Regions from separate parts of the Sphingobium sp. EM0848 genome, predicted to be linked through region 1. Evidence: riboswitches for the same ligand, from Rfam matches in the RefSeq annotation. Region 1 holds a riboswitch; each other region holds the start of a gene.

Region 1 (7,122 bases):
CTTGTCTCGAAGGCTATTGTCCTCGATCAGCGGATAGGGGCCGAGATGGCGGAGGCGGATGCTCGCTTCCCAGGGATCGCGGAGGATCGCCACACCGCCTGAAGCGGCATTTTCGAAGGCGTTGGGAATCCGGTCGCCATTGTCGTAACGCGAATGGCTGGCGGTGTAGTTGCCGTCCAGCGCGAGCCAGGAAAATGGGCGCCAGAAGGCGACCAGTTCATAGCCGCGCCGCTTGCTGGCCCCGGTCGGCTCGACGGCATTGCTGTCGCCCACGAAGCGCAGTTCGCTGCCGACATCCAGCCACCAATAGGTCGCGGTGAGCGAGAGGCTGCCATATTGGACGCGCCCGCCCAGTTCCTTGCCGATGCCGCGCACCAGCACCGGAACAGGCGTGTCGACATTCACCGCGCCGCGCACATCATTGGAATGAAAGCCCCGCCCCCAATTGGCGTAGAGTTCCAGATGCGGCGTGACCCGGTAGGCGACCGACGCCTTGGGCGAGAGGATGGCGTCATGGCCGCTGCCCTCGCCCAGCGCCTGCGCGGCGGCATCCCCGGCGCGGACGCTGTAATGATAATAATCGCCGCGCAGCCCGCCGATCAGGCGCAGGCCGGGTAAAGGCTGCCAGTTCGCTTCGCCATAGAGGGCGGCGGACAGTTGCTCGACATGATAGCGGCCGAGCGAGAAGAGGAACTGCCGGTCCGCGCTGCGGTCGACGCCGACATTGCCGATATGGTCGAAGCGGTTCTCGGTGCCGATGCTGAGGTTGAGGGTCGAGGCGACATCCCAGTTCTTCGAGGCGGTAAGGCCGGTGATCCAGCGGCGGTCATATTGGTGGATCTGCGCGCTGCGGCCGTCCGGATCGGCATAGGTGGGATTGCTGAACATCGCCCAGTCGTAGAACTGGACATAGGCGTTGGCGCGCCAGCCCGGCTGGGTGACGGCGACATTGCCGACGATCCGCGTGGTTTCGCCCCGCGCAGAGGGATCGGGCGAGCAGAAGACATCGGGGCAGACGGGGGAGCCGATGATCCGCTCTGGAATCTGCTCGGTCGGGCGCCAGGTGCCGCGATAGGCGTGCAGGGTCGCGTCCAGTTCGCCTCCGCCAAGCGGCACGCGATATTTGGCGAAGCCGCTATAATGACGCAGATGCTCCGCCTCTTCCCAGGGGCCGTCATAGCGCTTGGCCTGCGCCACCAGCGTCAGGTCGCCGGGTCCCACGTCCTTGATCGTGCCGCCCGCCGCCAGTCGGCGCGAGCCGTAGGAGCCGCCCTCCACCGCGATCCACGGGCGCGTAAAGCCATCAATCGTGGTCATATAGGCTGCGCCAGCCAGCGCGAAATCGCCGCCATCGGCGCGATAGGGGCCTTTGCGAAAATCCTCCCGCGCGACGATTTCGGGGATCAGGCCGTTCAGGTCGAGATAGCCCTGACCATGACCGTGCGAGCGGAAATTCATCTGCACGCCGTCGATATAAGTGGTGAAGTCCGATCCATGGTCGAGGTTGAAACCGCGCAGGAAATATTGGTTCGCCTTGCCGCTGCCCGAATGCTGGGCCGCGACCATGCCGGGCACCGCTTCCAGCAGTTCGGCGACGCGCAGCAGCGGGCGGACCAGCAGGTCGGCGCCGCCGACGCTGCCCTCGCTCGCGGCATGGGCGACGCCGATCTTTTCCTCGCCGCGTCCGAAGACGACGATATTCGTGGCCGGCGCCTCTTCGGCGGCGGGCATTTGGGCCAGCGCCGGCGGGGCGATGCCCGCAGCGATCAGGGTGGCGATCAATCCATATTTCACAATCATGTCCTCCGGCGCCTGCGACTGCCGGGGGAGACCTGCCGTCCGGGACGACCGGCGCGCGAAAGCAGCCGGACGCCATCAAGCGACCGCCACGCGAACCGAAGCGGCCTCCACCGCTCGTTCGTCGCTCAGACGGAAAGACACCGTGCCGCGGCCATCCCCTGGACCAGGGCAAGAGCGACCAGACGCAGGCAGGTCTCCTGGCTCACGGGTCATCGCTTGAAACATGGCCTTCCCAGGCCTCGCAGGGTTTAGCGTCCGGCCCAGTGGCTGATCCCTCGCGCTCCGGAAGGATCGATATGCCTCTCGCTCACCGCTTACAGTTGCAGGGACAGCCGGGGATTTGCACCCCATTCCCTATTAAGCCCCTCTCGGGACACCGGCGCGATCGGGAATGGCTCATAGGCACGCTTTGCGGGGATGGGAAGATGGGATAGAGGCGACCCATGCATTTCGACGATCAACTCCACCGCTATTTCGGCGTCCGCGACCTGGATGCGCTCACCCCTGATGCGCTGGCCGCCGGGCTGGAGCATATGCGCGTCGATTTCGGGCTGGAAACGGACAGGGCACGCCGCTTCGCACTCTGGTCGCTGATGGTCCTGCTGGGCGCGGCGCCCGATCTGGAGGAGGCGTTCGAGGACCCGGCGGACCGCGACGCGGCGCGCGACTTCATGGAAATGATGGAGCGGGCCGAAAGCGACGGGGACTAGACAGCCCCGACAAGAAGTGGAAACAATCCGTCCAACGGCAGGCGCATATCTGCGGCTTGAGGAGGCGGCTTGAGCATAGGGGAAGGATCGCCGGACTATCGGTTCGCGCCGCATGAGCGGCCGCTGATGCCGGGATCGCCCGCGACACCCGATCACCCGACGCCGCGACGGATCGGCTATTTCCTGATCGGCACGCTGCTGGGGCTGACGGGCGGCTTCATCAACGGGCTGCTGACCGCGAATCTGCCGCAGATCCAGGGGGCGCTGGGCCTCACCAATGTCGAGGGCGGCTGGCTGACCGCCGCCTATTCGATGACCAATGTCTGCATGAGCCTGCTGCTCATCAAATTCCGCCAGCAATTCGGCATCCAGCGCTTCACCCGTTTCGTGCTGGCCGGGTTCCTGGCGCTCAACCTGTCGCAGATCTTCGTCCACAGCTATGGGTTCGAGTTGATCGTGCGCGGGGCGGGCGGCATCGTGGCGAGTGGACTGTCGACGCTCTGCCTCTTCTACATGTCGCAATCGATGCCGGCGGCGAAACGGCTGGGCGGACTGGTTCTGGGCGTAGGCATGTCGCAGATCGCATTGCCGCTGGCGCGGGCGATCTCCCCTGCCCTGCTGATCCATGGCGACGTGCAGAATCTGTTCCTGTTCGAACTGGGGCTGACGCTGCTGTGTCTGGCGGGCGTATCGATCCTGCGCCTGCCGCCCAGTGAGCGGATCGAGGCATTCGAATCGCTGGACTTCCTGACGTTCGCGCTCTTTGCGCCGGGCATGGCGCTGCTCTGCGCGGTACTCGCGCAGGGCCGGATCATCTGGTGGCCCACGCCCTGGCTGGGCCATGCGCTGGCCGGGTCGCTGCTGCTGGTCGGCGCCGCGATGATCGTGGAGCATAACCGGGCCAATCCCTTGCTCAACACACGCTGGATGGGCAGCGGAGCGATCATCCGCTTCGCCATTATCGCGGCCAGCATGCGCGTGCTGCTGTCGGAACAGAATTACGGCGCAAGCGGGCTGTTGAACCTGGTCGGCATGGGGCAGGACCAACTCGTCACCTTCTACGCCATCATGACGCTGGCGACGGTCGCGGGGCTGGCGACGAGCCTGTTGACGCTTAACCCGATGGACCTGTTGCGGCCGGTCATCATCAGTTGCGGCCTGATCGCGGCGGCCGCCTTCATGGACATGGACGCCAGCAACCTGACGCGCCCGGCGCAGCTTTATGCGACGCAGGTGATGATCGCCTTTGCCGCCATCTATTTTCTGGGACCGGCGATGATGGGTGGCCTGTTGCAGGCGCTGGCCAGAGGACCAAGCCATCTTGTCAGCTTTTCGGCTGTGTTCAGCATATCGCAGCAACTGGGCGGACTGGGTGGCGCGGCCCTGTTGGGGAGTTTCCAGATCATTCGCGAACGCTTCCATTCCGAAATGTTGGCGCAATCGATCCTGCCGATCGATCCGCAGGCGGCGTTGCGGCTGCAACAGCTGGGCGGCGCCTATGCGCGAACCCTGGGCGATCCGGCGCTGCGGCAGGCGGAGGGCAATATCCTGCTGGGCCAGCAGGTCGCGCGGGAGGCGAATATTCTGGCTTTCAACGATGTGTTCGCGCTTGTGGGGGGGCTGGCGACGCTGGCCCTCCTCTACCTTCTGGCGCGGTGGTGCTATTTCAAATGGATGGGGATCACGCCCCTTGGCAAGGAACTGGCGGCCCTGGCTGCGATGAGGAACAAGGCCGCATCATGACGGAAATGCAGGACAAAAGGTTGCAGGACCCGGTCGAGGTGCCGAAGGAAGCGCCCGCCGCCGAACCGCCGAAAAGAGGATGGGCTCCACCCAGGGCGGGCCGCAGGGAGACGATCCTGACGCTGGCCTTCATCGTCGCCGGCATCCTGCTGATCCTTTACGCCTGGGACCTGCCGCCCTTTTCCTCCATCGTGCAGACCACCGACAATGCCTATGTGCGCGGCCAGACGACGGTGATCGCGCCGCAGGTCAGCGGTTATGTGGTCGAGGTCACGGTGCAGGATTATGAAAGGGTCAGGAAAGGACAGGTGCTCGCCCGGATCGACGACCGCATCTATCGCCAGCGGGTGGATCAGGCAAAGGCGCAGGTCGCGGCGCAGATCGCCAATCTGGACAATAGCGAGCAGAGTCAGCGGTCCAGCGAAGCGCAACTGGGTGGACAGCATGCCAGCGTGGTCAACGCCAAAGCGCAACTGGCGCGGGCGCAGGCGGACATGCGGCGGGTGAACGAGTTGGTTGGCGAAGGGTCGGTGTCGATCCGTGAACGCGACCAGACGCTCGCCGCGTTGAAACAGGCCGAAGCGGCGGTTTTACAGGCGCAGGCGCAGCGCAGCGTCGCGCGGGAACAGGTGCGCACCGTAACGGTCGGGCGCGGCGGGCTGCGCGCCGGGGTCGAGGCGGCGAAGGCAGCGCTGGAACTGGCTGAAATCGACCTGGCCAATACGATCATCCGCGCGCCGCAGGACGGGCGGCTGGGCGAGGTCGGCGTGCGGCTGGGCCAATATGTGACGGCGGGCACGCAGCTCACCTTCCTGGTGCCGCCGGTCATCTGGGTGGCCGCCAATTACAAGGAGGCGCAGACCGCGCGCATGGCGCCGGGACAGCCCGCGCGGATGCGCGTCGATGCGCTGGCTCATGCGGAAATCCGGGGCAAGGTCGAACGGCTGGCCCCCGCGACGGGCAATGAGTTTCAGGTCATCAAGTCCGACAATGCCACCGGCAATTTCGTCAAGGTGCCGCAACGCATCACCGTGCGGATCGCGGTGGATCGCGGCGATCCGCTCTATGCGCGGTTGCGGCCGGGCATGTCGGTGGAGGCCTGGGTGGATACGACCGGCGGGCCGGAGCCGCGGTCACAATGAGGCGCGCGGGCGTCCTGCTGGGCCTCACGATAGGGGTCGCGCCCCTTGGCGGCTGCGTTCCGGCGCATGAGGCCGCGCCGCCCGAAACGGCGGTAAAGGCACCGGATGGCTGGCGCGACGCCTTGCCGGGGACGGCGGCGGTCGACGCGGGCTGGTGGCGGCATTTCGGCGATCCGGCGCTGACGTGGATCGTCGAGGCGGCGCTGGCGCACAATGTCGACATCGCCATTGCCGTGGCACGGGTGCGGGAGGCGCGCGCGCAGGTCAATCTGGCGCGGGCTGCGCTTTTCCCCAGCGTGGATGCCAGCGTGGCGGCATCCCAAAGCCGGTCGGTCAGCGCGTTCGGCACCTCGACCGAAAGCACATCGGCCCAGCCCACGGTGCAGACCGCTTATGAGGTCGACCTGTTCGGTCGCATCGACGATCAACTGTCGGCGGCGCGCAGTTCATGGCTGGCGAGTCGGGCGGCGCGGGATTCGGCGCAACTCAGCATCGCGGCGGCGGCGGCGGCGGGCTATGTAACGCTGCTGGGGCTGGATGCCCGGCGCGAGGTGGTGCTGCAGACGATCCAGTCACGATCCGAGGCGCTGCGGCTGGCGCGGTCGCGGGCCGAGGCGGGCTATACCTCTCAGCTCGAACTGCGGCAGGCGGAATCCGAATATCAGGCGGCGGCGCTGATCCTGCCGCAGGTCGACCTTGCCATTGCGCGGGCGGAAAATGGCCTGCGGCTGCTGATCGGGGACGTTCCGGGGCCGATCGAGCGCGGAACATCGCTGGCCAGGCTGACCACGCCGCCCTTGCCCGATGCGGGCCTGCCGTCGGACCTGCTGCGGCATCGGCCCGACATTGCGCAGTCGGAATATGCGCTGGCGGCGTCCGACAGTTCGCTGGCGGCGGCACGCAAGCAATTCCTGCCGACGCTGCGCCTGTCCGCTTCGATGGGGGCGGTGTACAACAGCGCGCTGCCCGACACCCTCTCCATCTGGTCGCTGGGCGGCAGCATATTGGCGCCGCTGTTCGAGGGCGGGCGGTTGCGCGCCAATGCCGATGCGGCGACGGCGCGGCGCGATCAGGCCGCCTTTGCCTATCGGAAGACGGTCCTCACCGCCTTTCGCGAGGTGGAGGACGCGTTGGCCAATGTCGCCAGCCTGTCGCGCCAGCGCGCCGTGGCGGAAGCGCAGCGGCTGGCCATCGCCGATGCGCTGCGCCATGCGACCAATCGCTATCAGGCGGGTTATAGCGGCTATCTGGAGCAATTGGATGCGCAGCGCGCCTTGCTCTCCGCCGATCTTGGGCTGGTGCAGTTGCGCGCGGATCAGTTGAACGCGCTCGTCACGCTGTATCAGGTGCTGGGCGGCGGCTGGGAGGGATCATGAAAATCTTCACTATCGGCTATGAAGGCGCGACGCAGACAGAGGTGATCGCGGCGCTGCAAAAGGCGGGCGTGACGTTGCTGGCCGATGTGCGCGCGGTTCCCCTCTCCCGTCGTCCGGGCTTTTCCAAGAATATCCTTGCCGCCGGACTGCGCGAGGCGGGGATCGACTATGTCGGGCTGAAAGCGCTGGGCACGCCCGCCGCCGGGCGCGAGGCGGCGCGCAAGGGGCAGCATCAGCGGCTGGCGGAAATCTATGCAGGCCAGCTCGAACTGCCCGAGGCGATGGTGCAGGCGGCGCAACTCGTGGAAATGGCGCAGGAGCAACCCGTGGCGGTGCTGTGTTTCGAACGGG
Region 2 (7,122 bases), 890 kb from region 1:
CTGGCGACGACGCTGCTGTTGGCGACCGACAAGCCGGTGCTGGCGGTGCCCGCGATGAATGTGCGGATGTGGCATCATGCGGCGACCCAGCGCAATATCGCGCAACTGCGGGCCGATGGCGTGCGGATCATGGAACCGGACAGCGGTGAGATGGCCTGCGGCGAGTTCGGCAAGGGGCGTTTGCCCGAGCCGGAAGCGATCGCTGCGGAAGTGACGCGGCTGCTGGCCTTGCCCCTGCCGGTCGATCCCCTGGCGGGGCAGCCGGATTTCGAGGGGCCGGATGCGGCGCTCGCCGGGCGGCATATACTGGTGACGGCGGGGCCGACGCATGAGCCGATCGATCCGGTGCGCTATATCGCCAACCGTTCCTCGGGGAAGCAGGGCTTTGCCATCGCGGCGGCGGCGGCGCGTGCGGGCGCGCGGGTGACGCTGGTGGCGGGGCCGGTGCATCTGCCGACTCCTGCGGGCGTGCATCGCGTCGATGTCGAGACAGCGCGGGAGATGCTGGCGGCGGTGGAGGCTGCCTTACCGGCCGACGCCGCGATCATGGTGGCTGCGGTGGCGGACTGGCGCACGGCGGACGCGGCGGACCAGAAGCTTAAAAAAGATGGGTCGGGCAAGCCGGCGCCTTTGGCCCTTGTCGAGAATCCCGACATATTGGCGACGCTGGGGAAGCATCCGAAGCGCCCGGCCCTGCTGGTCGGCTTTGCCGCCGAGACGCAGAAGATCGCCGAGCATGCGCAGGCCAAGCTGGCGCGCAAGGGCGCGGACTGGATCGTCGCCAATGATGTTTCGGGCGATGTGATGGGTGGAGACACCAACAGCGTGCATATCGTTTCCGCGGACGGTATCGAAAGCTGGGACAATCTGCCCAAGAACGCCGTGGCCACGCGTCTGATGGAAAAGGTCGCCAACGCCCTTTCCGCTCGTCGTCCCTGAGATTCGGCCGTTTGACCGTCGGTCCCGCGCTGCCGAAGGGATCGGCAGCGCGGTTGGTTCCGCATCAGATGCGCACGCGCACCCCGCCATAGACCGCGCGTCCGGCGGTCAGGAAACCGACATTTTCGACATAATGGTCGTCGAACAGATTCTCTACCCGGCCATAGAGCGAGATATTGCTGGTTAGCGCGACGTCCGCGTTCAGGTTGACGACGGTATACTCGTCCAGCCTTTCGGTCGCATAGGTGGCGAAGTTGGTGTCATATTGCTTGCCATTATACCGGACGGTCGCGGTCATGCCAAAGCGGTCGTCCGTGCTGCGCCAGGTCAGATTGGCGCTGCCGATATGTTTGGCACGGCGAACGAGCGGCATGCCGAACTCATCCTTCGCATCCAGATAGGTATAGGATGCGTCGAAACGCAGCGTCGGCAGGATCTTCGCGTTGATGGAAACCTCCACGCCCTCATGCGGCGAATTGCCCGGCGCGTTCACCACCGTGTAGACCGGCGCATAGACCGATACGATCATGTCGCGCAGCTTGGCGTTGAAATAGGTCACATCGATCCGCGCATTGCCGTTGAGGAAGGCCTGTTCGACGCCGACTTCCCAGCCGGTCGATTTTTCCGCCTTGAGGTTGGGGTTGCCGACGAAGCCGCTGGTCGGCGAATAGCCGAACAGTTCGGCGAAGGTCGGCGCCTTGATCCCGGTGCCGCCCGCCGCGTGCAGCCGCGTGCCGGTGTCGAAGTGATAGCTGGCCTGCGCGCGCCAGGTCGTGGCGTTGCGGAAACGGTCGTTGTCGTCATGGCGCAGAGCGATGCCGATGCCGCCGCGATCATCCAGTTGCAGCTGATACTGGCCGACAAAACCCCAGTTCGTGATCCGGCGGCGCGGATTGGCGGCGGAAACCTCGCCGCGGTTGTGGAACTGTTCGCGCTCATAATCGATGGCGCCTGTCAGCACATGGGACAGCGGCCCGGTCGAACCCAGCTTCAGGGTCGAAACCCAGCTTGCCTTGGTGCGCTGGCCATGGGTGCCGTAGGTGATGGCGCCGTCATCGTCCAGAAAGATGCGCTTGCTGTCCTGCATCTGGGCGCTGAAATCGTTGATCCACGGCCCGTCCGCCCCGACGGTCGCACCGACCAGTCCATAGAAGGCGTCATTCCGGTAGGAGCCGCCCGCGTCGATCGCATTGCCGGTGAAGACATAGTCCTGGCTGTTGGTATCCGCGTCGATGTGATTGTAGCGCGCCACGGCCCGCAGCGCGACGGAGCCGGCCTGATAGCCGATCTTGCCGCTGACCGTGCCGATCTTCGAACCGATGTCGCGCGATCCGCCCGGCGCCACGACATAGCCGCCAATGCCGGAATAGGAGCCGGTCAGCGCATAATCCATGTCGCCCACGGTGCCCGCGCCACGGACGGCGCCCTGCAACGTGTCGAAGGAGCCGCCCTCGATCCGGCCCGAAAAGCCCGGCAGATCGCGACCGCTGGCGGTCAGGTAGCTGATCACGCCGCCGATCGCATCGGAACCGTAAAGCGCGCTCTGCTCGCCGCGCAGCACCTCGATCCGGGCGCCTTCGTCGGCAAAGAGCGTCGCGAAATCATATTCGCCATAAGTCGCGTCGGACGCTTCGATGCCATCAATGACCATCAACGTGTGATTGCTCTCCGCGCCGCGAATGCGCACCTGCGTCAACCCGCCGACCGGCCCGGTGCGGGTCACGGCTATGCCGGGCACGTCGCGCAGGACGTCCGACACGATCTGCGTCTGCCGGTCGCGCAGGGCCGTCGTGTCCAGCACGGTGACGGACGTGCCGAAGGTCGCGGTCGATATGCCGCCCGCCGCGCGGGTGCCGGTGACGATAATCTGGTTCGTGACCATGTTTTCCTGGTCCGCGTCCGAAGCCTGCGCAAAGGCAGCGCTGCTCCAGGCAAGAGCAAGACAGGAGATGGCAATCGCGTTTTTCATGAAAATACCCCCTTGGCGCCTGAGCAGGCCGGGCGGGGCGTACCGATCCGTCCGACAAGGCGTGAACCCTGCCGGACATGCGACGGTCGGCCTGCATCCATGACCGGGCGCTCGCCCACGGACGCAAAGCCGCGCGGCCCCAGCCGCTTCGTTCGTCGCTCAGACGGAGAGTTACCGTGCCCCGGCCATCCCCTGGGCCAAAGCAAGAGCGACCAGACGCCGGCAGGTCTCCTGGCTCGCGGGTCATCGCTTGATGCACGACCTTCCCAGACCTCGCAGGATTTTGCGTTGGCCCAGTGGCTGGCGGCAGGACATCATGTCCCGGCCGCCTGTGCATCGCGCTCGCCGCTCACAGTTGCAGGGACAGCCACGGTTCCGAGGATTTCCTCTTGCCGCATTCCCTATTAAGCCCCTTTCGGGACACCGGCGCGATCTGGGATCGGGCATGCCCGATCCGGGGCAAGCGCATAGGCGAAGCGCAACGCTTTGTCCATTTCCCAAACGGGAAGGCCCGTCGGGGCCGTGGCGGAGCTTCCCCTTTCAGGATCGGAAAGGATGGGCTAGCCTGCGCGCGAACGAAACGTCCACTCCGATGTCACTGAGGAACTGTCTTGAGCGCCCAATTCGAACTGAAAATTCTCGACCAACGCATTCACGAATGGGGCCTCCCGGATTTTCAAACGGACATGTCGGCGGGAATCGACATGTATGCGTGCCTCGACGCTCCGCTGGAATTGCAGCCGCAGGCCGATGCGGTCCTGATTCCGACGGGCGTGGCGATCCTGATGAACGACCCGAATGTGGTCGCCTTTCTGCTCGCGCGCTCTGGCCTCGGCCACAAGAAGGGGGTGATATTGGGGCAGTCGGTCGGGACGATCGATGCCGATTACGCCAATCAGATCTACATCAGCACATGGCTCAGGACACCGCCGGGAAGCGAGCCGGTCATCGTCAATCCCGGCGACCGAATCGCCCAGCTCGTATTCCTTCCCATTCTGCGGCCGACGTTCAGGGTCGTGCCGGAATTCAGCGCCACCACGCAGCGCGGGCTGGGGGGATTCGGATCGACGGGATCGTAGATGCCATGGGCAATGAAGCCGCCTTCATCCGGGGAGAAATCATGACCCACGGCGCCGTGCCCCTTGCCTCAGCCAAGGAACTGGACGGGGCAGTCGGGGGTTCATCCGCTTTAGGGTCGATAGGAGCGCCCTCCTCATGACCGACGAGCAGCTGGAGCGCTATGCCCGCCATATCGTGCTGAAGGAGATCGGCGGCGCGGGGCAGGCCCGGCTGCTGTCGGCGGATGTGGCGGTGATCGGCGCGGGTGGAATCGGAAGCCCGGCAATCCTGTATCTCGCGGCGGCGGGCGTGGGTACGATCCGGGTGATCGATGACGACGCGGTCGCTCTTTCCAACTTGCAGCGCCAGATCCTGTTCGGAACCCAGGATATCGGCGCGCCCAAGGCGGAGGGCGCGATGGCGGCGGTGGCGCGGCTCAATCCCGATGTGAAGCTGATTCCTATCAACGCCCGGATCGACGCGGATAATGCCGCGCTGATGCTGCGTGCGGCCGATGTGGTGCTGGATGGCTGCGACAGTTTTGCGACGCGGCTGGCCGTGGCGGATTGCGCGCAGGCGTTGCGCATTCCGCTGGTGTCGGCGGCGGTCGGGCCTTTCGAGGGGCAACTCGCCACCTATCGCGGGTGGGAGGCGGGCAAGCCTTGCTACCGCTGCCTCGTCGGATCGCCGGAGGATGCGCCGGAGCGCAATTGTTCCGAGACGGGCGTGATCGGGGCGCTGACCGGGGTGATGGGCAGTCTGGCGGCGCTTGAGGTGATCCGGTCGCTGGTGCCCTTTGGCGAGGATATGGCGGGCCGGTTGCTTCTGGCCGATTTGCTGTCGATGCGATTCCGCACCGTGGCGGTGTCCAAGGACCCGGCCTGCTCCGCCTGCGCCACAATATTATGCGCGAACTGAGGATCGTCGTTGCGACGGCCGATGCGGAGCGGCTGCGCGGGGCGCTGGTGATGGCGGCTGCGCACGCGGCGCTGGGCGGACAGGCGGCGGTTTTTCTGCAACTGGAAGCGGTAGGATTGCTGCGGACGCCGGTGGAAGCGCCCCAGGATGCGGCGCATCGGGCAGCGGGACTGCCTTCGCTCGCGGCGTTGATCGAAGAAGCCTTGGGGCTTGGTGTCGCCCTGCTGGCCTGCCAGAGCGGGCTGGCATTGTGCGGGCTGCTGGTGGAGGACTTGCCGCCCGGCGTGGAAGCCGGAGGGCCAGTCGCCTTTCTTCAGCAGACAGGGGATGAGGCTCGCCTGCTCTTTGTGTGAAGAGACTTTATAAGAAGACCTCGGCCGCAGCCATCGCTCCCGCGCCGGCCACCCCCGCGAGCAGCGCCACCACCATATAGCGCCACCCGGCTCCGACGCGAATCAGCTTCACCTCGGGAAGGGGCGGCGGCGGAGGCGCGCCGCCCTTTTCCGGGAAGGCCTCCTCGATCCGCTTCACCAGCCCCGGCAGCCGCTGCACGATCCGCCAATGCTCGATCAGCGCGTCGGCCGCCTTCGCCTCCGGTCCCAGTTCCGACCGCAGCCATTCCTTCACATAGGGGCCACTCGTCTCCCACAGGTTGATGTCGGGATCGAGCGAGGTCGCCACGCCCTCCACCATCACCATGGTCTTTTGCAGCAGCAGCAGATGCGGCTGGGTCTGCATGTCGAAATCGCGGGTGATCGCGAACAGCCCGTCCAGCATCCCGCCGACCGACAGTTCGCGCACAGGCTTGCCGCGCATCGGCTCGCCCACGGCGCGCAGGGCTGTGGCGAACTCCTCGACATTATGATGGCCCGGCACATATTGCGCCTCGAAGTGGATCTCCGCCACGCGTTTGTAGTTGCCGGTGATGAGGCCGTAGAGAATCTCCGCCAGCCACATCCGCGCTCGCCGGTCGATCCGCCCCATGATGCCGAAGTCGATCGCGACGATATCGCCATTGTCGCGCACGAACAGATTGCCCTGATGCATGTCGGCATGGAAAAAGCCTTCGGCAATCGCCTGCCGCAGGAAGGCGTTGACCAGCCGCGCCGCAATCTCCTTGACGTCATGACCGGCAGCGACCAGCGCATCGCGGTCGGAGATCTTGATCCCGTCGATCCACTCCATGGTCATGACCTTGCCGGTCGTGCGGTCCCAGTCGATGGCGGGCACGCAATAGCCCGGCATCGCTTCCATCGCCTCGCCCAGTTCGGACGCCGAAGCCGCCTCGCGCCGCAGGTCCAGTTCGCGCGCCGTCCAGCGTTTCAGATTTGCGATCACCAGCCGGGGCCGCAGCCGCGCCAGTTCTCCCCCCAGCATCTCGACATGGGCGGCGGCCCATTCATAGGTCTGGATGTCCCGGTTGAACTGATCGATGACGCCGGGGCGGATGATCTTCACCGCCACGTCGCGCCCCTCGACCGTCACCGCCCGATGCACCTGCGCGATGGAGGCTGCGCCGACCGGCTCCTGGTCGAAGCGGCTGTATATCGCCTCCAAAGGCCGTCCGAAACTCTGCTCGATCTGGGCGCGGATGATGGCGAAGGGCACCGGAGGCAGGGCGTCCTGCAACCGCAGCAGGTCGTTCGCCGCATCTTCGCCCACCAGATCGGGCCGCGTTGCCAGTGTCTGTCCCAGCTTGATTGCCGCCGGCCCGATGGCTTGAAACGCATCGGCATAGCGCGGCTGGCGGGGGACGCGTGCGCCAAAACGCGCCACCCGCACCAGTCGCCGTATCGGCGTGGGCGTCAGCGGGTCGCGCTCAATCCCAGTCAGCGCGCCATGGCGTGCCAAGGTGCGGCCCCATTTCAGCAGCCGCCAGATATGTGTCAGATGGGAAGGCACGGGACGTCAGATCTTCCAGCCCGAATGAATCGCGACCAGCCCGCCGAGGATCGGTTCGACCCTGGTCTGCACGAACCCTGCCTCGCGGATCATCCGTTCGAACTCCGGCATGGGCGGGAAGCGCCGGATCGATTCGATCAGATAACGATAGCTGTCTTCGTCATCGGCCAGCAATTTGCCCAGCTTGGGCACCAGCCGGTGCGAGTAAACATCATAGACATCCGAAAAGCCCGGCCAGGTCGTGGTCGAAAATTCCAGGCAGAAAAACCGCCCGCCAAACTTCAGCACCCGATGCGCCTCGCGCAGCGCCTTGTCGATATGAGTTACATTGCGGA
Region 3 (7,122 bases), on a different contig from region 1:
ACTGACCAAGGTATCGTTGCCAGGGCGACCTTGCCGGAGGAACGCACGGAAACGCTGCTCAGCCGGGTGCGGCATCGAGCGTCGGAATCCTCTTGCGGGATTTGCGGGGTGGAAAATCTGGAGCAGGCGATCCGGCCCTTGCCGCTTGTGACGCAGCAGTCGCAGGCCGACAGGGGAGCGATTTTCCGGGCGCTCGACCATCTCAAGGATTTTCAGCCGCTCAATAATCGGACGGGGGCGGCGCATGTCGCGGCGCTGGTGGCGGCGGATGGAACAATCCGGCTGGCGCGGGAGGATGTCGGGCGGCACAATGCTTTCGACAAGCTGATCGGGGCGATGAGGCGGCAAGCGCTGGATTGGGATGGGGGCTTTGCGCTGTTATCGTCACGCTGTTCCTATGAACTGGTGGAAAAGGCCGTGCTGGCGGATTGTCCGCTGCTGGTGACGATTTCCGCGCCAACGCGGCTGGCGGCCGAACGAGCGTCCGTCGCTGGCCTGGCGTTGGTGGTGCTGGCACGGGCGGATGCGGTTCTGGCGAGCGAGCCGGGGATGCTGGAAGGCGAAACGCGTTAGAGCGATTTCCAGTCAGATGGCATCATCTGACGGTTAAGAAATCGCGGTGAAACAAAGCAATAGAGCGGTCGATCTGATTCGATCAGATCGCAAACCGCTCTAGTATTTGGACGATGATCTCCTTCGCGTAGCCCTCCTTAAAGGGCTCGGGCGATGACCAGCCGCTGGATGTCCGAGGTACCTTCATAAATCTGGCAGACGCGCACGTCGCGGTAGATCTTGGCGAGGCCGAATTCCTCCAGATAGCCGTAGCCGCCCAATGTCTGGATCGCACCTGACACCACCGCCTCGGCGGTTTCGGACGCGAAGAGCTTGGCCATCGATGCCTGCGTCAATGCCGGTTCCCCCGCATCCTTGAGCGCAGCGGCGGAAAGGACGAGTTGCCGCGCGGCTTCGAGACGGGTGGCAAGGTCGGCCAGGCGGAAGCCGACGGCCTGATGCTGGATGATCGGCTGGCCGAAGCTGTTGCGATCCTTGGCATAAGCGATGGCGATCTCCAGCGCGGCCTGCGCCATGCCGACGCTCTGCGCGGCAATGCCGATCCGCCCGGCTTCGAGGTTGGAGAGGGCGATGCCATAACCCGCCCCTTCCGCGCCAAGGCGCAAATCGTCCTCCAGAAACAGATCGTTGAAACGGATGGCGCAGGTATCGGACGCACCCTGGCCCAACTTATGCTCGACCTTGTCAACGCTGTAGCCGGGGCGATCCGTGGGGACCAGAAAAGCGCTGATGCCCCGTTTGCCCGCTACCGGATCGGTAACGGCGTAAACGATGGCGAGGCGGGCGATTTTTCCCGAGGTGATGAACTGCTTGGCGCCGTTGAGATTATAGCCGCCGGCTACCTTTTCCGCACGGGTGCGGATGGCGGAGGCGTCAGACCCTGCATCGGCTTCGGTCAGGGCGAAGGCGCCGATGGCGCGGCCGGACAACAGGTCGGGCAGGAAACGGGCCTGTTGCTCTGCCGTACCGTCCTTCAACAGGCCTGAGACGATCAGGCTGTTCTGGATCGAGAGGATGGTGGAGAGCGCCCCATCGGCCGCCGCGATTTCCATCAGGGCGAGCGCGTAGGAAACATAATCGGCACCCGCGCCGCCGACCGCTTCCGGCGCCGTCATGCCCATCAGCCCGAGCCCGGCGATCTGCTCGAACAGATCCGCAGGATAGCCGCCCTCCGCCTCGAAGGCTCCGCTGCGAGGGCGGATTTCGCTTTGGGCGAAGTCGCGTACCATGTCGCGAATGGCGATCTGGGTTTCTGTGAGCATTGGGCGGCCTCTCTTTTATGTACGCTACGCGTGCGGCGGTTAGCAGAAAGGGAGTTAGGACAGATTGTCAACGTCGCTCATCTGGAAAGGCGAGACATCCATTTCCTTGTAATATCGGGTCGCGAGGGGCCGATCAGTGGGAGCGAACCGGCCGACTCAATCCATGGGGCGGTGCGGAACCGAGCATGAGGCCCGGCACCGTCACCAGGCAGAGGTCGAGAAGGATATTTTCGGGATCATTGGCCAACATGGCCACCTTATCCGCGCAGGGGTGTCACTGTTTCTGGGGAACGCGCCGATTCGGCCGACGTTTCAATCCATGTCCGACGGAATATGCATGATCAAGCGATTGACGCGCAGATCATTTTCCGCCGTGCAGGCGAAAAGCTCACAGAGCCAGTCCATACAACGAGCCAATAAAGTCATGGCTCCTCTCCCCATATCGTTAAGCGGATATTAGCAGATGGCGGGGGTCAGAGGAAGAGGGATGGATGGCCTGACAGCCCCTTGCGGCGAGGGGCATGGGCCTCTATCAGCGGCGCTGCGACAGGTTCCCCGCGAGGGGATGAAAAGGGAAGTCGGGTGAAAGCCCGCGCTGCCCCTGCAACTGTAAGCGGCGAGCCATCCGGCCATTATGCCATTGGGGCGGCAAAGCCCCGAGAAGGCGGCTGGAAAGCATCGACCCGCGAGCCAGGAGACCTGCCTGACGCAGTCGTTCTTCGACCGGACAGGGTGCGCCGGCCGAACGGGGTTTGCCCTCGCTGAGCGACAGCCATCGCCTTGCCGGTTCGGCCGTGCGGGGGAGCGCCTGTCTATGCGCCTTCCCGTTCCGGCCTTTTCGGCGGGCTGTTTGCCGTCCGGTCGGAGGAGCGGAGATGACTGATTTCAAGGGACGGCGCTGATGTTGCGCGCCGTGGAAAAAGGCGCGTCGGTGGTCGTCTGTTCGACCTGCCGCCTGTCGACGGACAGTCGCGAAGATGGTGAGGGGCGACGCGGCGGCGCGCTGCTGGCCGAAGCCATGCGCGCCGTCCGGGCGAGCAATCCTGCCTATGAGCCCGTTGCGATACAGGACATGCCGTGCCTTTTTGCCTGTCAACGGCATTGCACCGTGCATGTCCGGGGGACGGGCAAGGTCGGCTATGTGCTGGGCGACTTCACGCCCGGCGAGGAAGCGGCGCGGGCGATATTGGACTATGCCGTGCGTCATGCATCCAGTGAGGAGGGCGTGGTGCGCTACGCCGACTGGCCGCAGGGGGTGAAGGGGCATTTCATCGTCCGTACCCCGCCTGAAGGCTTTGTCTGCTCATGATCCGCTTTGACGACAGGGCGGCCTTTGCCGCGGCATTGGCGCATTTGCCGGAGCCGGATGCGGCTGCGACGGAGGCTGCGGCGGCCCGGCAGGCGGTGCTGACCAAGCCGGCTGGGTCGCTGGGACGGCTAGAGGAGATCGCGCTGTTCATGGCCGGTTGGCAGGGGAGGGAACGGCCCCGTGCGGATCGGCTTCGGGCGGCGATCTTCGCGGGCAACCACGGCGTGGCGGCGCGGGGGGTCAGTGCTTTCCCGGTTGAGGTGACGGCGCAGATGGTCGCGAATTTCCGCAATGGCGGTGCGGCGATCAACGCGCTGGCTGGCGCATGTGGCGCCGAATTGTCGGTGGTGGCGCTCGATCTGGAGCGGCCGACCGGGGATATTTGCACCGAACCGGCGATGAGCGAGGCGGAATGTCTGGAGGCGCTTAACGCAGGCGCAGCAGTGGTTGAGCGGGGCGTCGACCTGCTGATGCTCGGCGAGATGGGGATCGCCAATACGACGCCGGCGGCGGCGCTGTGCGCCCAGGCTTTTGGCGACTCGGTGGATCAATGGGTCGGGCACGGCACGGGCGTCGATGCGCATGGACTGGCGCGCAAGGCGGAGGCGGTGACGCTGGCACTGGCCTTGCACTGCGGGGCGTGTGGCGATGCGTTCGAGACGCTGCGGCGGTTGGGCGGCCGGGAAATAGCGGCGATGGCGGGCGCCGTGCTGGCGGCACGGATGATGCGCGTGCCGGTGATGCTGGACGGCTTTATCGGCTGCGCGGCGGTGGCGCCTTTGGCAAAGGAGGCTCCGGCGATCACCGCGCATTGTCTGGCGGCACATGTGTCGGCTGAGGCCGGTCATGGACGATTGCTGGAAGCTCTGGGGCTGGAACCGCTATTGCGGCTTCAGATGCGGCTGGGAGAAGGGAGTGGGGCGGCGGTCGCGGCGCAGATCGTCCGGTCCGCGCTGGCGATGCATGACGGCATGGCGACCTTTGCCGAAGCGGCGGTGGCGGGAGCGCTGTGAGCGCTTTCATACTCCACCTCATGCGTCATGGCGTGCCGCAAGGGGCCGGGCGTTTGCTGGGGCATCTGGACGCGCCGCCCGAGGCCGAAGGGGTCGCAGCTTGTGTCGGGCGGGCGCAGGAGCTGGTTTTTTCGCGGGTGGTGACGTCGGACCTGTCGCGAGCGATGGTGCCCGGCGCGCTCGTCGCCAATGAGCGGGGCGTCACGCACGATGTCGATGCGCGCTGGCGGGAATTGCATTTCGGGAACTGGGAGGGCGTCGATCCGGCGGATTTGCCGGGCGAGGCGCTGGCGCGCTTCTGGGACGATCCGGACGGCTTTCCGCCGCCGAAGGGTGAGCGATGGGCCGATCTGCAGGCGCGGGTGGCGGCGGCGCTGACCGATTGGACCGATCCGGCGCTGGTGATCTCTCATGCAGGTGCGATGCGGGCGGCGTTGTCGATATTGTGCGGCTTTGATCTACGGCAGGCCTGGGCGATTGACCTGCCCTATGGCGCGCTGCTGAGTCTGCGTCTCTGGCCGGGAGAGCGGCTGTCCGGCCAGATCATCGGACTTGCGGCGTGAAGCGGCTGGTTCTTGCACTGCAGCTCATGACACGTCTGCCCTTGCCAGCGGTCGATGTCGATGAAGCGGACTTTGCCGCAGCGATCCGCTGGTTCCCGGCGGCAGGCATCGCGGTGGGACTGATCGTGGCGGGGGCGTCGGGTTTCGGCCTGCGGGTCGATCCCTGGATGGGCGCTTTGTGCGGGCTGATGGCATGGGTTGCCGTGACGGGCGCGCTGCATCTGGACGGGCTGGGCGATATTGCCGATGGCGTGGGCGCGGCGCATGGTGACAGAAAGCGACTGTCGGCGGTGCTGGCCGATCCGCATATCGGCAGCTTTGGCGTTGTCGCCATCGTCCTGCAATTGCTGGCGAAGCTTGTGTTCCTGCGTTTTTGGCTGGAATTCTTTCCCGTCTGGATGCTGGTGCCTCTGGCGATGACGGCGCGGATCGGACCACTGGTCTGGACGCGCTGGCTGCCTCCGTTACACGAGGGACTGGCAAGCCGTTTCCGGGCCGGATGGCGGGTCGGTCCCCTGCTTCTCTGGTCTGCCTTGGCACTGCTCTCGAGCCTGTGGGTGCCGGGCCTGCTGGCGGCGATAGTCCTGATTCCGCTCTGGGGATGGTGGCTGCGGTCGCGCATCGGCGGGATTTCCGGAGACGGGCATGGCGCGGGCATCGAATTGCTGGAGAGCGTGCTGCTGTTTGTCATGATGATGGCGCGATGAGCGGCTTTACATGGCATGGCGGGCGGTTGGCCGAAGCACGGGCACTCTATGGCGGGGAAGATTGGCTCGACCTGTCGACCGGCATCAGCCCGCTGGTCTGGCCAGGGGTGGAGCAGATCGCGCTCGATTGGCGGGCCTTGCCGGAGCCGGATGATCTGACGGCTCTGGAAGCAGCAGCGGCTGCGCATTTCGGGGTGGAGCCGGATCATGTCTGCACCGTTCCGGGGAGCGAAATGGGGCTGCGGCTGGTGGGAAGGATGCTCGCCATGCCGGCGCGCTGGCTGGTGCCGAGTTACCGGACGCATGGGGAGGTGTTCGCGGATGGCGCCCCCGTGGAGCATTGGGATGGCGCGGCAGAGCCGATCGCACTGTTGCTTGCCAATCCGAACAATCCCGATGGCCGCATGATCACACCCGAACGCCTCCAGCAATGGTTGGCGGCGCTGGAACAGGCCGGCGGGTGGCTGGTGATCGACGAAGCCTATGCCGACGCCGCGCCCTCATGCAGTCTGGCCCGTGAAGTAGGGGATAGGCGGCGACTGATCCTGTTGCGGTCCTTCGGCAAGTTTTTCGGGCTGGCGGGAGTGCGGCTGGGCTTTCTGGTCGGGCCGAGGGCGATTGTCGCGCAGGCCAGGCGGATGATGGGGGAATGGCCGGTTTCGGCAGCGGCTCTTGGCTTCGGACGGGCGGCCTATCGGGATCGGGAGTGGATTGCGAAGGCGCGCGGATCTCTCGATGAGCGGGCTACGGAACTGGATGCGGTGCTGGCGCGCCATGGTCTGGATGCACGCGGAAACTGCCCGTTGTTTCGGCTGGTAGAGGTTGAGGACGGGTTCTGCCTGTTCGATCGGTTGGCACAGCGCGCGATCCTGACTCGGCCTTTTGAGGAAAATCACCGATGGTTGCGGCTGGGGCTTCCCGGCGATGAGGCAGCGTTGACGCGGCTCGACCGAGCCTTGGCAAATGGCTGAGCCAGTCGCCCTCGCTGCGTTGGTGCTGGATGCGGCGCTAGGCTGGCCGGGGTGGCTCCATGCGCGGATCGGGCATCCGGTGGGGGGCTTCGCGTGGATCATCGACGCAATGGAGCGGAGATGGAACCGGCAGGAGCGGCGTGACCTTGCGCGGCGATGGGCGGGGGTCGGACTGCTGGCCATGCTGCTCTGCATCGGTGGAGGCGTAGGTTTCGCGATGGATCGGACGATCCGTGGGATCGCCGGGAATTGGCTGTGGTTCTGGCTGGCACTGGCCGCTTGGCCGGCTTTGGCGCAGCGTAGCCTTTATGCGCATGTCCTGCCGGTGATGCGCGCGCTGACCGCAGGCGATCTTGGTGCGGCGCGCCGGACGGTGGGCTGGATCGTCGGGCGGGATACGGAGCCGCTGGATGAAGCAGGGGTGGCTCGGGCCGGTATCGAGAGCCTGGCGGAGAGCTTTTGCGATGGCGTGGTGGCGCCGCTTTTCTGGCTGCTGCTGCTCGGGCTGCCGGGGGTATGGGCTTATAAGGCAGTGAATACGGCGGACAGTCTGATCGGGCATAAGGAAGCGCCATTTACCGATTTCGGTTGGGCATCGGCGCGGTTCGACGATCTGTTGAACTGGATTCCGGCGCGACTGGCGGGGTTGTTGCTTTGCGTTGCGGGGGGTGGAGGATGGGGCGTGCTGTGGCGAGACCATAGGCGACATGCCTCCCCCAATGCA
Region 4 (7,122 bases), on a different contig from region 1:
CCCGCTGGGATTGGGCGTCGGGCCGCGTCATTGGTTTTGAGGTGATGAAGATCGCCGAATTGAACCGCCCGCGCGTCGATGTCACCTTCCGCGTCTCCGGCTTTTTCCGCGACGCCTTCCCGGAACAGATCGACCTGCTCGACAGTGCCGCCCGCGCCGTCATGGCGTTGGACGAGCCGGAGGAGGATAACCCTGCCGCCGCCCGCCACCGTGCGGAAACCGCCGCCCTGATCGCGGAGGGCACATCCGAAAAAGTCGCCGCCCGGCGCGCGGGCGCCCGCATCTTCGGCTCAAGGCCCGGCGCCTATGGTGCGGGCCTGCAAGCCATGATCGATGAAAAAATCTGGCACGACCGATCGGATCTGGCGAATGTCTATCTCGACTGGGGCAGCTATGCTTATGGCGGCGGAGTTGAAGGCGAAGCCGAACGCAGCCTCTTCGCCCAGCGCCTGACGCAAGCCGACGCCCTGATCCAGAATCAGGACAATCGCGAACATGACCTGCTCGACAGCGACGATTATTATCAGTTTGAGGGCGGGATCGCCGCCGCCGTCGAGCATCTTTCGGGTCGCAAGCCGCTATCCTATCATAATGACCACAGCCGTCCCGAACGCCCGGTCATCCGCACGCTGGAGGATGAGATCGGCCGCATCGTTCGCGCCCGCGTCACCAACCCCAAATGGATAGCGGGCATGATGCGCCACGGCTACAAGGGCGCGTTCGAGATTGCCGCCTCGGTCGATTATCTCTTTGCCTTCGCCGCCACCACCCATGCGGTGAAGGACCATCATTTCAACGCGGTCCATGCCGCCTTCATCGAGGATGAGACAGTCCGCGCCTTCATGGCAAAGGCCAATCCCGCCGCCCTGCGCGAAACCGCCACCCGCCTCCACGAAGCGCTCGACCGCGCCCTTTGGAAACCCAAATCGAACAGCGCTGCCATGCTCCTCGCAAGCCTCAAGGAAAACCACCCATGATCGAACGCACCCCCGAACAACATGCCGAAAAGATGAAGAAGAAACAGGCCGCCCATGACAAGATCATGGCGACCAAGACTCAGGAAAAGGGCTTGCTGATCGTCCACACCGGCAAGGGCAAGGGCAAGACGACCGCCGCGCTCGGCATGGTCGTGCGCGCCATCGGCCATGGCAAGAAGGTCGGTGTCGTCCAGTTCGTGAAGGGCGCCATGACCACCGGAGAAAAACGGGTGTTCGACGCGTTTCCCGACAATGTCGAATTCAAACCCATGGGCGAAGGCTTCACCTGGAATACACAGGACCGCACCCGCGACATTGCGCTTGCACGCGAAGCATGGGATGAAGTCAAACGCATGATCGCTGATCCCGCCTATGATATGGTCCTTGCCGATGAGCTTAACATCGTCCTGCGCTACGACTATCTGCCGGTGGAGGAGGTGGTTGAAGCCGTGACCACCCGCGGCGCGATGAAACATGTCCTCATCACCGGCCGCAACGCGCCCGACGCATTGATCGAGGCGGCCGATCTCGTCACGGAAATGACCCTTGTCAAACATCCCTTCCGCAGCGGCGTGAAGGCTCAGGCAGGAATCGAATTCTGACCCGCTCCACCTTCGACATCGCCGCCTTCGAGGATCTGGTCCATGCCCGCCGGGACGTACGGCATTTCAGAACCGATCCACTGAATGAAGCAGAGGTGGAGCAACTGCTGGCTCTCGCCCACAGCGCGCCTTCGGTCGGGCTGTCGCAACCCTGGCGTTTCGTGCGGATCGTCACGCCTGCATTGCGTGAAAGGCTCGCGGCTCACGTCGATGATCAGGTCGCAAAGGCGGGCAAGATCTATGACGGCAACGAAGACAAGCTCTATCGCAGCCTGAAACTGCACGGCCTGCGCGAAGCGCCGGTGCTGTTCGCCGTCTATTGCGACGAAGGCACCGAAACCGGCCATCGTCTGGGCGCGATGACCATGCCTGAAGCTCGCCGGTACAGCTGCGTGATGGCGATCCACACCCTCTGGCTCGCCGCGCGTATCCACGGCATCGGCCTTGGTTGGGTATCGATCATCGACCCGGCGACCGTCGATGCCATGCTGGAAATTCCCGAAAACTGGCGCTGCCTTGGTCTGTTGTGCCTTGGCTATCCGGTCAGCGAGGAAGCGACGCCCGAACTGGAACGGCGCGGCTGGGAGCGGCGGACCGACTGGCACTCCACCATCGTGACGCGCTGAAGCTTCGCCCCCTTTCCTTTCCCACTCTCTGCGCGTATGAAGCTGCCCTGGAACGGGTCTGTGCCCGCTCCATTCGATCGCGTCGGTGCCCTGCAAGGGGCTTGAATGGGAATGCGGTGCGGGAGGGAGACTCCCAAATCCGCGGCTGTCCCTGCAACTGTGAGCGGCGAGCAAGGCAAGGACCGACCGCCCCCTTTTCAAGCGGGGAAGGTCAGCCACTGGAGCGATCCGGGAAGGCCCCCTGCCCATGCTATGACCCGCAAGCCAGGAGACCTGCCGTACGCAAAGGTCGCTCTTGCCATGGTCCAGGGGATGGTCACGGCTCGGTTCTCCGCACGAGCGACGGTTTAAGCGGCTGGAAGGGCAATCTTCCAGTCGTCGTTGCGACGTGGGAGGTGAAGTCCAGTGCGAGACGCGCAGAGCGCCGACGCTGCCATTCGCGGCTGGTGCCCCACGGCATGGCGCCCGATGGCTGCGGGCGACGGGCTGTTGGTCCGCGTCCGTCCGTCGTTTGGACGGTTGAGCATTGCCCAGACGCTGGGCCTCAGCAAAGCCGCTCACCGCTACGGCAATGGCCTTGTCGATCTCACCAATCGCGCCGCGCTCCAGATCCGGGGCGTGACCGAGCAAAGCCACCGTCCTCTCCTCGAACGGCTGGTTGCCCTCGGTCTCACAGATCCCGACCCGGCGCGCGAAAGCCGCCGGAATTTCCTGCTGAACCCGGACTGGTCGACTGGCGATGATACGGAAAGCATCGCGCAAAACCTCCTCGGCCGCATCGATGATCTCCCCGATCTTCCTCCCAAGATCGGCATTGCCATTGACATCGGCCCAGCCCCCGCCCTCACCCACGTCCCCGCCGATTTCCGTTTCGAGCGCAGCGAAACCGGCGCCCTCCTGCTCCGTGCGGAGGGACGCACATTCGGCACGCCGACCAGTATCGAAACAGCGGCGCAGGACCTGACAGCGCTCGCCCGCTGGTTCCTCGATACGGGTGGCGCCAGCTCTGGTCGGATCGCGCGGCACAAGGCCCCGTTGCCGTTGGCCCCGACAATTGCGCCCGCCCATCCCCGCACCTTGCAACAGCTTCTGGCGCAAGCCCCAGGCCCCTTTCACGGCCTTCCTTTCGGTCAGATCGATGCGGACGGCCTTGCCGCCCTGGCCGAATCGCCAGGCGTCATAGGCCTTCGCCTCACTCCGTGGCGTGGCCTGATCCTCGAAGGAGGCACGATCAGTCCTGTTCCTACAGAACCGCCGCTCCTGATCGACGCCTGCCCCGGCGCGCCCGCATGTCCACAGGCAAGCGTCGCCACTCGCGACCTCGCCACCCGCCTCGCCCCTTTCGTCAGCGGGTCTCTCCATATTGCCGGCTGTGCCAAGGGCTGCGCACGCCCAAGGCACGCCGACATCGTCCTGACAGGTCGCCAAGGCCGTTTCGACCTCGCCCGCAAGGCCCGCGCCGGATCGCCCCCGGAACGAACGGGCCTTACCCCCGTCCAGATTCTCGCTCTCTTCGGAAGCCCATAATGCCCTATATCTACGAAACCGACGGCGCCGCCATCTACCGGGAATCCTTCCGCACCATCCGTGCCGAAGCCGATCTCGACCGTTTCTCGCTGGCAGAGGAGCGCATCGCCGTCCGCATGATCCACGCGGCGGGGCTGGTCGGTCTTGCGCCGTACATCCGCTTCTCCCCAACCTTCGCCCTGGCCGCTATCGCCGCGCTGGAGGCTGGCGCCCCGATCCTCTGCGACGCGCGCATGGTGTCCGAGGGGATCACCCGCAAGCGCCTGCCCGCCAACAACCCGATCCTCTGCACATTGAACGATGCGCTGGTTCCCGAACTGGCCGAACGCATGTCCAACACCCGCTCAGCCGCCGCGCTCGAACTCTGGCGCCCGCATCTGGATGGCGCGCTAGTCGCCATCGGCAACGCGCCTACGGCTCTTTTCCACCTGCTCAACATGCTGGACGATCCGGCCTGCCCCCGTCCGGCCGCGGTCATCGGCTGCCCCGTGGGCTTTGTCGGCGCAGCGGAATCGAAACAGGCCCTTTGGGAAAGCCAGCCGGTCCCCTGCTGCATCGTGGAGGGGCGCCCGGGCGGCAGCGCCATCACGGTCGCTGCCGTCAACGCCATAGCGAGCCCCGCAGAATGACCAAAGGCACCATTCATGGCGTAGGCCTCGGCCCCGGCGCGCAGGATCTGATGAGCGTTCGCGCCGACCGCCTGATCCGCAACGCCCGCCACATCGCCTATTTCCGCAAAAGGGGAAAATCCGGCCAGGCTCGCCGGATCGTGGAGGGCATGATACACCCGGACGCCGTCGAATTTCCGATGGAATATCCGGTGACGACCGAAATTCCGTTGTCCGACCCGCGCTATAATGAACTCCTGTCCGCCTTCTATGCCGATTGCACGGGCCATCTCGACGATCTGTGCGCCAGCGGTGAGGATGTGGTGGTGCTGTGCGAAGGTGACCCCTTTTTCTACGGCAGCTTCATGCACCTGCACAGTCGTCTCACCGCGCCGGTCAGGATCGTCCCCGGCATAACCGGCATGTCCGGCGCCTGGACCGCCAGCGGCACGCCCATCAGTTGGGGCGACGATGTGCTGACGGTGCTGATGGCGACCCTGCCCGAAGAGGAGCTGGCCCGCCGCATCCAGGACACCAATGCGCTGGTCGTCATGAAGATTGGTCGCAACCTTCCGAAGCTGCGTCGCGCGGTCGCCGCTGCTGGCAAGCAGGACTGCGCCTGGCTGGTCGAATATGCGACCATGGCGGACCAGCGGATCACCCCGCTTGCAGAGGCGGAGGCCGTCGCCGCCTATTTCTCGATCCTGCTCATCCACGGTCAGGGCCGCCGCCCATGACCGGCTGGATCGCAGTCGCAGGCCTTGGCCCCGGCGCGCAAGCGCTGATCACCCCGGAAGTGTCGGAAGCTCTCACCGTCGCCACCGACGTCATCGGCTATATCCCCTATGTCGCCCGCGTGGCGGAACGTCCGGGCCTAACCCTCCACGCTTCCGACAATCGTGTCGAACTGGACCGGGCGACCCATGCCCTGAAGCTGGCTGCAGAGGGCCGGAAGGTCGTGATCGTTTCCTCCGGCGACCCCGGCGTCTTCGCCATGGCGTCAGCCCTGTTCGAAGCGCTGGAAGCTGGCCCCTCAGACTGGCGCGCCCTCGATATCCGTGTCCTTCCCGGCATCACCGCCATGCTTGCCGCCGCCGCGAAGGCTGGCGCACCGCTTGGCCATGATTTCTGCGCCATCAACCTGTCGGACAATCTCAAACCCTGGGCACTCATCGAACGCCGTCTGCGCCTTGCCGCGCAGGCCGACTTCGCCATGGCCTTCTACAATCCGCGATCCAAGTCCCGCCCGGATGGTTTCACCCGCACCCTGGAAATCCTGCGAGAGGAATGCGGCGACGACCGCCTGATCCTTTTCGCCCGCGCCGTATCCACGCCGGAGGAAAGCCTGTGCATCGTCCCGCTCGGCCAGGCCACGCCGGACATGGCCGACATGCGTACCATGGTCATCCTCGGCTCCAGCCGCACCTGCCTGATCGAGCGCCCCGGCAGCCCGATCCTCTACACCCCGCGCTCTGCCGAATGACCCAGCCACTCCAGCACGCCCGCAATGTCATGCGTAACCTGCGCGGCGGGACAGGGCGGTCTGTCGATCATCAGTATCGGCAACCCCAGCTTCCGGGCGGCGATCAGCTTCGCCTCCGCGCCGCTGCCGCCCGCATTTTTCGATACGACCAATTCGATCCGGTGCGCCTGCATCAGGGCCATGTCTCCCTCCACCGTGAACGGCCCGCGGTCCACCACCAGATGATGTTGGGGCAGCCCCGGCGCTTCATCCGGCACATCTACGAAGCGCAACAGATAATGATGCTGCGGCTGGGCGGCGAAGGCATCGACATGCATCCGTCCCAGCGCCAGCATCACGCGCCGGGCATGCCCTTCCAGCGCTCCCACGGCTCCTGCAATATCCGGCACATGGGTCCAGCTATCCCCACTGGCCTCGACCCAGCCGGGCCGCGTCAGCATGATATGCGCGACCCCTGCCTCCCGCGCTGCCGCAACGGCATGTCGGCTCATCGTCGCAGCAAAGGGATGGGTCGCGTCCACCAGATGGGTCACGCCCTCTCTCCGCAGATAATCGACAAGGCCGCCAATCCCTCCAAAGCCGCCAACGCGCACCGGCACAGGCTGGGCGCGCGGCTTTTCCGTGCGCCCGGCATAGCTCAACACAGCACGCTTGCTCCCTTCGGCCAGCGCTCTGGCCAGCGCGCTCGCCTCCGTGGTCCCGCCCAGAATGAGGATATGGGAAATGTCGAAAACTCCTGATCCCTGGCTGACGATCATCGGCATCGGGGAGGACGGCCCCGATGGCCTGTCCCGCGCCGCCCGTCAGGCGCTGGCGGCGGCAACGTTCGTTACCGGAGCGCCGCGCCACCTGTCGCTGCTGCCAGCCCTTAAGGCGGAATGCCACCCATGGCCAGTCCCGTTCGAGGACGGCATTCCCCTCCTCCTCGCCCGTCGTGGCCAACCCACGGTCATGCTGGCCTCAGGCGATCCGTTCTGGTTTGGCGGGGGCGCCAGCATCTCCCGTTTACTCGCGCTGGAAGAGTGGGTCGCCCATCCTGCCCCCTCTACCTTCGCCCTCACCGCCGCGCGCCTTGGCTGGCCGTTACAGGAGGTGGAATGCCACGGCCTCCACGCCGCCCCGCTCACCCGCCTGCGTCCCGGCCTCATCCCCGGCCGCCGCGCTATCATCCTGCTGCGCGATGGTGCTGCGGTCAGCGCGCTCGCCACTTATCTGGCGCAAAATGGCTTCGGTGCGTCTTCGATCCATGTGTTGGAAGCGCTTGGCGGCCCGCGGGAACGCATCCGCACGACCACCGCT

What was found. A riboswitch is a leader RNA that binds a small molecule or an ion and turns the genes downstream of it on or off. The one in region 1 is predicted to bind cobalamin.
Region 2: it holds a riboswitch for cobalamin, as region 1 does, so the genes downstream of both, HUK73_RS15650 (TonB-dependent siderophore receptor) here and HUK73_RS11245 (TonB-dependent receptor) in region 1, are expected to answer to the same signal.
Region 3: it holds a riboswitch for cobalamin, as region 1 does, so the genes downstream of both, HUK73_RS25680 (DUF1636 domain-containing protein) here and HUK73_RS11245 (TonB-dependent receptor) in region 1, are expected to answer to the same signal.
Region 4: it holds a riboswitch for cobalamin, as region 1 does, so the genes downstream of both, HUK73_RS25535 (cobalamin biosynthesis protein CobG) here and HUK73_RS11245 (TonB-dependent receptor) in region 1, are expected to answer to the same signal.

The regions. Positions count from the first base shown of each region.
Region 1 covers NZ_JABXWB010000001.1:2,322,343-2,329,464, forward strand. The annotation lists gene HUK73_RS11245 (TonB-dependent receptor) at 1-1,731, opposite strand, end outside; cobalamin riboswitch at 1,970-2,196, opposite strand; gene HUK73_RS11250 (hypothetical protein) at 2,244-2,510, shown strand; gene HUK73_RS11255 (MFS transporter) at 2,580-4,253, shown strand; gene HUK73_RS11260 (HlyD family secretion protein) at 4,250-5,395, shown strand; gene HUK73_RS11265 (efflux transporter outer membrane subunit) at 5,392-6,771, shown strand; gene HUK73_RS11270 (DUF488 family protein) at 6,768-7,122, shown strand, end outside.
Region 2 covers NZ_JABXWB010000001.1:3,210,881-3,218,002, forward strand. The annotation lists gene coaBC (bifunctional phosphopantothenoylcysteine decarboxylase/phosphopantothenate--cysteine ligase CoaBC) at 1-939, shown strand, start outside; gene HUK73_RS15650 (TonB-dependent siderophore receptor) at 1,004-2,908, opposite strand; cobalamin riboswitch at 3,112-3,351, opposite strand; gene dut (dUTP diphosphatase) at 3,520-3,987, shown strand; gene HUK73_RS15660 (HesA/MoeB/ThiF family protein) at 4,124-4,885, shown strand; gene HUK73_RS15665 (DsrE/DsrF/DrsH-like family protein) at 4,873-5,238, shown strand; gene ubiB (2-polyprenylphenol 6-hydroxylase) at 5,246-6,787, opposite strand; gene HUK73_RS15675 (class I SAM-dependent methyltransferase) at 6,794-7,122, opposite strand, start outside.
Region 3 covers NZ_JABXWB010000005.1:1,674,404-1,681,525, reverse strand. The annotation lists gene fdhD (formate dehydrogenase accessory sulfurtransferase FdhD) at 1-573, shown strand, start outside; gene HUK73_RS25685 (acyl-CoA dehydrogenase family protein) at 711-1,835, opposite strand; cobalamin riboswitch at 2,367-2,557, shown strand; gene HUK73_RS25680 (DUF1636 domain-containing protein) at 2,737-3,144, shown strand; gene cobT (nicotinate-nucleotide--dimethylbenzimidazole phosphoribosyltransferase) at 3,141-4,157, shown strand; gene HUK73_RS25670 (histidine phosphatase family protein) at 4,154-4,720, shown strand; gene HUK73_RS25665 (adenosylcobinamide-GDP ribazoletransferase) at 4,717-5,427, shown strand; gene HUK73_RS25660 (threonine-phosphate decarboxylase) at 5,424-6,398, shown strand; gene cbiB (adenosylcobinamide-phosphate synthase CbiB) at 6,391-7,122, shown strand, end outside.
Region 4 covers NZ_JABXWB010000005.1:1,645,551-1,652,672, forward strand. The annotation lists gene cobN (cobaltochelatase subunit CobN) at 1-977, shown strand, start outside; gene cobO (cob(I)yrinic acid a,c-diamide adenosyltransferase) at 974-1,579, shown strand; gene bluB (5,6-dimethylbenzimidazole synthase) at 1,576-2,205, shown strand; cobalamin riboswitch at 2,272-2,501, shown strand; gene HUK73_RS25535 (cobalamin biosynthesis protein CobG) at 2,674-3,732, shown strand; gene HUK73_RS25540 (precorrin-8X methylmutase) at 3,732-4,361, shown strand; gene cobI (precorrin-2 C(20)-methyltransferase) at 4,358-5,077, shown strand; gene cobJ (precorrin-3B C(17)-methyltransferase) at 5,074-5,823, shown strand; gene HUK73_RS25555 (cobalt-precorrin-6A reductase) at 5,799-6,548, opposite strand; gene cbiE (precorrin-6y C5,15-methyltransferase (decarboxylating) subunit CbiE) at 6,547-7,122, shown strand, end outside.